DNA from 2 places in the Bradyrhizobium sp. 22 genome. Region 1 is predicted to be linked to the other one. Evidence: predicted binding sites of a transcription regulator. Region 1 holds the regulator's gene; the other holds the start of a gene.

Region 1 (4,534 bases):
GTGGTCTCAGTGCTGGTGATGCCGGCGGGGCTGTTGGGATTGCTCGCAGCGCCGTTCGGGCTCGATGGCGTGTTCTGGTGGTTGATGGGACTGGGTATCGACTGGATGGTCGCGGTCTCGCGCTGGGTGGCGGCGCTGCCGGGCGCGGTCGGCCGCATTCCGGCGTTCGGCATCGCGCCGCTGATCGCCGCGAGCCTCGGCATCATCCTGATGGGCCTGTTGCGCACGCCCCTGCGCTGGTGCGGTGCCGTGGTGCTGCTGGCTTCCATCGCCTGGGGCCTGTCCGCGCGGCAGCCTGATGTCCTGATTGCCGGGGACGGCGCCAGCGTCGCGGTGCGGGGCAGGGATGGGCGTCTGCACCTGATCAGGGCGGGCAAGGACGGTTTCCTGCTGAAGGAGTGGCTGGCGGCCGACGCCGATCCGCGCGATGCCGGCAGCAGCGCGTTGGCCGAGGGAGTGTCGTGCGACGAATCCGGCTGCGTGACACCGCTCGCCGACGGACGCCTGGTCGCGCTGGCCTCGCGGATCGATGCGCTGGCGGACGATTGCAGCCGCGCCGCGCTGGTGGTGACGGCGCGGCCCGCGCCGCCCGATTGCGCGGCGATGGTGGTGGATCGGCAGCGGCTCGCGCGCCAGGGCGCGCTGGCGCTGACACGGCATGGCGACGGATTTGCGGTTCAGGCGGTCAAGGCGAGAGGTGCAGACCGCCCCTGGTCGCCGGCGGCCGCCGGCGAGGGAGATTTCGAAGGAGCCCTCATGCCGAGGCCGGCTCCGCGCGTCCGCGACGCTACGCCGTCGGAGGCCGATCTTCAGGCCGAGGACTGAGCTTTGATCAGCCGATCGGTTGGCGCGTGACCGCCGCTCGACTGTCGGCGATGATCTCAGGCTTGTGCTCGCGCTCGCCGACCGGCTGCGTCACCGGCAGCTGCAGCACGGTTGCGCGCTGGCCTTCGACCAGCTGCGTCACCAGCACGTATTTGCCGTCAGGAAATTCGATCGCGTCGTGATGGCGATCGGGAATGTGCGGATCGATCTTGCCGAACTTGCCGACGCGGGAGTTGACGGTGCGCGTCCAGATCCAGCGGTTGTCGTAACGGACGTTGTCGGCGAAGGCGAGCTCCGTCCCCGGCAGCAGGCAGACCGCAACGGACAGATCGGCTTCGGAGGCGAAGCCGCGCGTCGAGGTGCCGCGGAAGGTTGTCGTGACGATCGTCTCTCCGACCTCAGCGGGACGCGTCGCGACGGCATGCAGGCTGTAGTCACACATCGGGTGCTCCTCATGCGAAGATGGCGACCCGCGTCTCGTCGAGGCGCAGGCCTCAATCAGAGTGGAAGCCTGCAACGCTCTGCTTGGTTATGGGCAAATCTGCGGCTCGCGTCCGCAGCGCGCGATCACATTATCTTTCCCGGATTCGATAGGAACAAACATCGCATCCTTGCATTTGGCCGGCGTATCAGCACTGCCGGCACGCGCAGGGCTATCGCATGTGGCGATGGTCACCAGCTGCCTCCGCAGCGTCATGGCCGGGCTTGTCCCGGCCATCCACGCCTTCCACGCAGCACAATGAACGTGGATGCCCGGGACAAGCCCGGGCATGACGACCTCTGCAAAATTCAAATGCGATTGCCCTGCACTCTGGCGGCGGAGCGAAATGGCCGCGCGCCTGCGCTTGCGAACCGGATGTCGCGCGGAAGAGGAGCCGGACGGTCAGCGCAGAACCAGAGGGACCATCCAGCCGGAGCGGACCAAGCGTTCGCTCCAATCTTGGATCGACGGTGCCGATCGAAAGCGCGCGCGGCGCTTGAAGCTCCGGGTATCAGTACTTCCGGTAAAGCCCGATCAGCTTGCCCTGAATCTTCACGCGGTTCGGCGGCAGGATGCGCACCTCATAAGCGGCATTGGCCGGCTCGAGTGCGATCGAGGCCCCGCGGCGGCGGAAACGCTTGAGCGTGGCCTCCTCGTCGTCGATCAGCGCCACCACGATGTCGCCGGTATCGGCGCTCTCGTTGCGCTGGATCAGCGCCATGTCGCCGTCGAGGATACCGGCCTCCACCATGGAATCGCCGCGCACTTCGAGCGCATAGTGCTCGCCCGTGCCGAGCATGTCGGGCGGGACGCTGATGGTGTGGCTGCGGGTCTGCAACGCCTCGATCGGCGTGCCGGCCGCGATACGGCCCATCACGGGCACCGCAACGGGCCGCTCGCCCTCGTCCATGGAGGGGCTGGAGCTGGCGCGGACCTTGCCGAGATTGCCCTCGATGACGCTCGGCGTGAAGCCGCGACGGGCGCCGGCGGCAGCCTGGAGCTCCGGCAGCTTAATCACTTCGATGGCGCGTGCGCGGTTGGGCAGGCGGCGGATGAAGCCGCGCTCCTCGAGCGCGGTGATCAGGCGGTGGATGCCCGACTTCGAGCGCAGGTCGAGCGCATCCTTCATCTCGTCGAAGGAGGGCGGCACACCGCTTTCCTTCAAACGTTCGCTGATGAACCTCAGAAGCTCGTATTGTTTGCGCGTTAACATCTCGACCAAAGTCCCCCGGTTGATGTCGTTCGATTCCGAGACGATGAGTTCAGCGATAAGCCGCTACATGCTCGAAACAAATCATGAACGGACACTATATGTTCGATACATGTTCCGCAACTGCTTAATTTACCGTGAACGGCGGCGAGCTCGCGGAATGTGTGTGGCCGTGCACTCAGACGGGGAGCCGCAGCACCTCGCAAGGGCTGCCGGCCTCGGCCTTCGGCGCGAACGGTGCGCGCACGAGAAGTACCTGTGCCGCAGCAAGATTCGCAAGCAGAGAGGAATCCTGATGGCTGACGGGAACGGCGACTTGCGCACCGTCGTCGCGCAGTTCCAGGCGCGCGCGCAGGTAATCCTCGCGCTGGTCGTTGGCGCCGAGATCCTTGCCCAGCACGGCGCGCTCGCGGCGATGATGAATCACTGAACGGCCCGACAAGGCGCGAATCAACGGCACCATGAACAGGAACGCGCACACGTAGGACGACACGGGATTGCCGGGCAGGCCGATCACGCGCATTGCGCCGAGCCGTCCGTGCATCATCGGCTTGCCGGGCCGGATCGCGATCTTCCAGAACGCCATCGAGATGCCTTCGCCCCGCAGCGCCTGCTGGACCAGATCATGGTCGCCGACCGACGCGCCGCCGGTCGTGACCAGGATGTCAGCACCGCTCTCGCGGGCGCGGCGGATTCCGGCGGAGGTGGCCTCCAGCGTGTCGGCGGCGACACCGAGGTCGATGGTCTCGGCGCCCTCGCTGCGGGCGAGCGCATGCAGGGCGTAGCCGTTGGAATAGACGATCTGGCCGTGCCCGGGCGTGGTGCCCGGCCTCACCAGTTCGTCGCCGGTGGCGAGGATCGCAACCTTGGGACGGCGGCAGACGGCGAGATCCGGGTGATTCATCGCCGCGGCAAGCGCGAGATCGCGCTCCGTCAGGCGGGTTCCCTTGCGCAGGAGCACGTCACCCTCGCGGAAATCGACCCCGGCCGGGCGGACGTGCCGTCCGGCGATCGCGGCTTCCTTGATGGTGACGCTGTTGCCGTCCGCGACAGTGTCCTCCTGGATCACGACCGCGTCCGCTCCGTCCGGGATGACGCCGCCGGTAAAGATCCGCACGGCTTCGCCGGCGCCAACTGCTCTCGCGAAAGGACGGCCGGCTGCGATCTCGCCAATCACCGTCAGCCGGGAATCGACCGTTGCCGCATCGGCCGCGCGCACGGCGTAGCCGTCCATCGCCGACATCGCCTGCGGCGGCTGCGTGCGGCGCGCCGCGACGTCATGCGCGAGCACGCGGTGATAGGCCTCGTCGAGCGAAACCATCTGTTCAGGCAGCGGCTCTGCACCTGCCAGCACCGCAGCAAGGGCGTCGGAAACCGGCATCAGGGCCACGGGCGAAACTCCTGCTCGCACATCGTTCAATAGGGCGGCGAGAGTTCTAGCTGACTGCAGACGCGAGGCAAAGCAGCACGCAGGATGATCTATCCTGCGTGCTCTCCGTGATCGAGCAAGTGCAAGTCCGCACACGTGATTCTAAAGGCGAAACGCCGGCATGAGCCTGGCCGACACTGAGCTGGCCAGCGCCACCCGGTGATGTGATCAAGGTGCCGTCGGATCGTCCGGACTGACGTCCCATGCGACGTCGGGAGGTTTGGGGCCCTGGTCCCTGTCGGGGAGCGGATCGGCCTGCGATTTCAGGTCCGCAGCCTTGCTGATCAGCTTGGCGGAAAGCTCGGAATCCGAGGTGTTTTTTGCGAATTCAAGCAGCAGAGAAGCTTGCTTGGTGAGATAGGTTTTGCCCAGCACGTCGATCAGTCCGATGTAGAAGTCCCAACAGACTCATGAGTCCGAAGGGTGGTATTCCGTTCCGGGAACTCCGTATAAAAATGCACAAAGGGATCAGGTTCCACAGTTTTTGTAAATTTGGTTCCGAACGCGGCTTGCAATTGGGCTGCTTCTAGCGACGGGCCGGGGTCAAATGCCCAACGCCTTCAATGCGTTCCCGACGTCGCGCGGCGAT
Region 2 (4,534 bases), 2.1 Mb from region 1:
CCTAACTTCCGCCCGCGCGGCGCGCGCGAGGTGCGGCGCGCCTCCGTCGCCTTTCTCGAGATGAAATCGCGCATCGAGCGCACGATGGAGCAGCGCACCGCGATGCTCGCCGGCGTCAGCCACGATCTGCGCACCATCCTGACCCGTTTCAAGCTCGAGCTGGCGCTGATCGGCGACAGCCCCGAGCTCGAGGGCATGCGCAAGGACGTCGACGAGATGTCGATGATGCTGGAGGATTACCTCGCCTTCGCGCGCGGCGATTCCGGCGAGCAGTCGCAGCCGACCGACATGGCGCAGGCGCTCGAGGAACTGCGCAGCGATGCCGAGCGCCATGGCCACACCGCGACCGTCGCCTTCCACGGCCTGCCGGTGGTGACGGTGAAGCCGGCCTCGTTCAAGCGCTGCCTCGCCAACCTCGTCACCAACGCGGCGCGCTACGGCAAGAACATCGCCATCACCGGCCAGCGTGATCACCGTTATTTGACCGTGACGATCGACGACGACGGCCCGGGCATTCCGGCGCATTTGCGCGAAGAAGTGTTCAAGCCGTTCCTGCGGCTGGACAACGCCCGCAACCAGGACGAAGGCGGCACCGGCCTTGGCCTTGCCATCGCCCGCGACATCGCCCGCTCCCACGGCGGCGACATCACGCTCGGCGACAGCCCGATGGGCGGATTGCGGGCGAGCGTGCGGATCCCGGTGTAGCTGCCGTAGCCCTACTTCGGCAGCAGCGCCTTCAGCTTGTCCATGTCGCGCACGTTCATCTTGAAGCCGCCGGGCATCACGATGTCGCCGGGCTTCTGGTCCGGCTTGCACGCCCCCAGCCATTTTGCTTGCAGTGTCATCGTCGTATCGCGTCCCGCAACGCCGGCGACGCCGCCTTTCGCATGCGATGTCGTCTTCACCGTGTAGGCCGAGTTGAAATCGCCCGTGATCTCGGCGTGCGAGGTGGTGTTGACGCCGGCGACGCTGCACTCGGAATCGCTGACATAGCCGGTGGCGGTCTTCTTGATCTCCTGCTTGGAGCAGATCTGCTTGGCCATCGGGGAGACGTTGTTGCTCATCTCCTTGTCGACGGTCTCGTCGGTGCAGTGCTGCATGGTCATCTCAGGCACGGGCGAGCCTGATGTGGCCAGCTTCATTTCCCAGAGGCCGGCCTTCCGCACCGGCAGATCGTCGGCACTGGCCCTGCCCGCCGTCACCGCGAGGCAAAGCATCGAGCCGAGCAAAGCGAGTTTGCGCGTCATGGGGTCTCCCAACTTGAGAGATTGCGGCGTTACGACAACGCCTCAGTAGAGCGTGCGGATCGGCTGCTCGGCGGCGCCGTAGGGCACCCAGCGGCAGGAGAACGAGATGTAGCCGCCCTCATAAGCCTGCACGCCCAGGAATTTGACCACCTTGCCGTAGCGCGCGCAGTGATCGACCGCGACCTGCCGGGCATCGACCTGGGTGGCCATCGAATAGGCAATGATGCCGCCGGTGTCGTTGCCCTTGAACGGCGGCACATAGTCGGCACGCGCCGACTGGCTCGCCGTCATACCCGAGGCAACCAGGCTGGCGAGAAGACCCGCGGCCGCAATGATTCGCATTCCCGTCACTCCAATTGGCTGGCCTCCAGTCTACGGTGCCGGGATGGAAGTGGAAAGAACCGAAGCCGTGCCGACCGCGACGTTGTGGTCAAGTCCTGGCGAAGTGTTGCCGCGCTGCACTTGACCTCCCCTGGCCTTCGCGGCACCGTCCGACCTTCGTAAGACCTTAGCTGTCCGGATTATCCATGCGCGCCCCCTCCCTGAAATCATTCCGCTATGCCGCCGTGCTCGGCCTCATGCTCGGGGCGGTGTCGCTCGGCGAGGCCAGGGCCGCCAATCCGCTGGAGATGAATTTCTGGCTGAGCGGACCGCGCTATGACGGCGCCGTCGCCGGTTGCGACCGGGCGCTGCCGACGATCGCGACCCAGTTCTGGGAAAAGGAAAGCACGTTCTGGAATTCCTCGTTGAAGATCACCGGCTTCTCCGCCGTTCACGAGACCGCGTTCCGGCCCTGGCAGTCCGACAACATCCCGCGCCGCTATTGCAGCGCTGACGCCATGCTCACCGACGGCAAGGTGCGCAAGGTGCACTACTCGCTCATCGAGGATGGTGGATTCGCCGGCTACGGCAGCGGCGTCGAATGGTGCGTGGTCGGGCTCGACCGCAACTGGGCTTACAATCCGGCCTGCCGCGCTGCCAGGCCTTGAGTCCGAGGCGCCCTGCGTCGGCCACCAGCGGTCAAACGGCGGTCGCCGGAATTTTGTTCTTGAAATGTTCTTGTCGCCTGCTAGGCTTCCTTGCACAGTCTAGTTGAGGGGCGTTGCCATGTTTCATCCCGGATTGCATTCCTTCTCTCGCCTGGTGATCTCGCTGGCCCTTTCCCTGATCCTGGCCGCCGGCCTGGCCTCGTTCGCCGGTGACGCCATGGCCCAGGACAAGCGGCAGAACGCACCGGGCGAGTTCGATTTCTATGTGCTGGCGCTGTCGTGGTCGCCCTCGTTCTGCGAGGAAGCGGCCGAGCGCGGCGGCCGTTCCCAGATGCAGTGCGGCGGACGGCCCTATGCGTTCGTGGTGCATGGGCTGTGGCCGCAATATGAAGCCGGCTTCCCGGAATATTGTCAGCGCCCGGCACCGCGGCTGAATCGCAACATCGTCTCCTCGATGCTCGACCTGATGCCGGCGACGGGCCTGATCTTCAACGAATGGGATAAGCACGGCACCTGCTCGGGGCTCGAGGGCCGCAGCTATTTCGAGACGATCCGCAAAGCGCGCGCCGCGATCAAGATCCCGGCCGAATATCTCGATCTGTCGCAGGCCAAGACCGTGGCGCCGGCGGAGGTCGAGGAGGCCTTCATCAAGGCCAACCCCGGTCTCAGCAATGCCGCCGTCTCCGTCACCTGCAACCGGACCAGGCTCTCCGAGGTCCGCATCTGCCTCAGCAAGGACCTGCAATTCCGCGCCTGCGAGGAAACCGACCGCCGCGCCTGCCGCCGCGAGCAGGTGACGATGCCGCCGATCAGAGGTGGTTGATCCCATTATTGCACGCAGCACCCTTATCTCGTGCCCTGGACGCGGCGCAGCGCCACTTCGGCGGTGCGCTGCAGAGCCGGGGTCCATGCTGCAATAGCCTCCGTCGCCCTGGGTCCCGGCTCAGCGTCGCAGCGCTGCACGCTGCGACGCATCCGGGACACATGATTGCGCCTCTTTGCTCAAGCGCTCGCGTGGCGTAGTGCTGTTGCATGAACTACCGCCACGCCTTCCACGCCGGCAACTTCGCCGATGTCATCAAGCACATCGTGCTGGCTCGCATCATCACCTATCTGCAGGACAAGCCGGGTCCGTTCCGCGTCATCGATACCCATGCCGGAGCCGGCCTCTACGATCTCGACGGCGACGAGGCGCGCCGGAGCGGCGAATGGCTCACCGGCATCGCGCGGCTGATGCAGGCCCGTTTGTCGAACGAGAGCGCGGCGCTGACCAAGCCTTATCTCGACATCGTGCGCGCCTACAATCCGAAGGGGGAGCTCAAGGCCTATCCGGGCTCGCCGCTGATCGCGCGCGGCCTGCTCAGGCCGCAGGACCGGCTGGTGGCCTGCGAGCTCGAGCCGAAGGCGCGGAAAGCGCTGATCGGCGTGCTGCGCCGCGACGAACAGGCCCGCGTGGTCGACCTCGACGGCTGGGTGGCACTGCCGGCCTTCGTGCCGCCCAAAGAGCGGCGCGGCCTTGTGCTGATCGATCCGCCGTTCGAGGCCAAGGACGAGTTCGAGCGGTTGGGCGAAGCCTTCTCCGCCGCCTTCGCGAAATGGCCGACCGGTATCTATGTCATCTGGTATCCGGCCAAGAGCCGGCGTGCCACCGACACGCTGGCCCAGACAGTGGCACGGCTCGCAGCCGCAGCAAAACCACCCGGAAAATGCCTGCGCCTCGAATTCAGCGTCGCGCCCCAGCTCGATGGCGGGGCTCTTTCCTCCGCCGGGCTGCTGATCGTCAACCCGCCCTACACGCTGCAGGGCGAGCTCAAGACCATCCTGCCCGAGCTGGAAATGCCGCTCGGCCAAGGCGGCGCTGCCAGATTCCGATTGGAGGTACCCAAGCCCTAAATCAAAGCCGTAACACTCCGGCATTCTTGGGAAAAATATGCAGGAGCGGTAGTCAATCCGCAGAGAACCGTATTATGCTGTTTCTGTGACTGGCTTTACGTTCCGCTTCCGCGAATGGTTGCGGCGGAGTGAAGGCCTAAGAAAGATCCGGCCGGACCGTCAGGGTCCGCCCAAGGATGGCCAGCTCTCCCGGGCTTCGTAAGGCCCGGTCATGTCGCGACGTGAGTCTGCGTCGCGGCGGAGGAGCAATGAGGGGGAGTTTCCCGATGGCCATGACGGGAACGGTCAAGTTTTTCAACGGCGAACGCGGCTACGGTTTCATCAAGCCTGACGACGGCGGCCGCGACGTCTTCGTGCACATTACTGCTGTGGAGCGGGCCGGACTGAAGGACCTTGCGGAAGGAC

What was found. Region 1 encodes LexA, which represses DNA repair genes until DNA is damaged. Its sites were predicted from a motif close to TGTTCNNNNTGTGTTCNG; they were not measured.
Region 2: a site for LexA is predicted at 2,291-2,308, ahead of K410_RS0108075 (ribonuclease T2 family protein). Genes of this name have one in related genera too.

Annotation. Positions count from the first base shown of each region.
Region 1 is NZ_KI519399.1:3,515,539-3,520,072, forward strand. Features, by position in the region: partial or broken gene K410_RS36955 (ComEC/Rec2 family competence protein) at 1-825, shown strand, start outside; gene K410_RS40395 (hypothetical protein) at 833-1,267, opposite strand; gene lexA (transcriptional repressor LexA) at 1,818-2,519, opposite strand; gene K410_RS0118020 (molybdopterin molybdotransferase MoeA) at 2,695-3,906, opposite strand; gene K410_RS0118025 (hypothetical protein) at 4,114-4,320, opposite strand; gene K410_RS0118030 (HAD family hydrolase) at 4,489-4,534, opposite strand, start outside.
Region 2 is NZ_KI519399.1:1,427,520-1,432,053, reverse strand. Features, by position in the region: gene K410_RS0108095 (ATP-binding protein) at 1-705, shown strand, start outside; gene K410_RS0108090 (DUF3617 domain-containing protein) at 717-1,247, opposite strand; gene K410_RS0108085 (hypothetical protein) at 1,290-1,589, opposite strand; gene K410_RS0108080 (hypothetical protein) at 1,775-2,236, shown strand; gene K410_RS0108075 (ribonuclease T2 family protein) at 2,355-3,059, shown strand; gene K410_RS0108070 (23S rRNA (adenine(2030)-N(6))-methyltransferase RlmJ) at 3,269-4,129, shown strand; gene K410_RS0108065 (cold-shock protein) at 4,396-4,534, shown strand, end outside.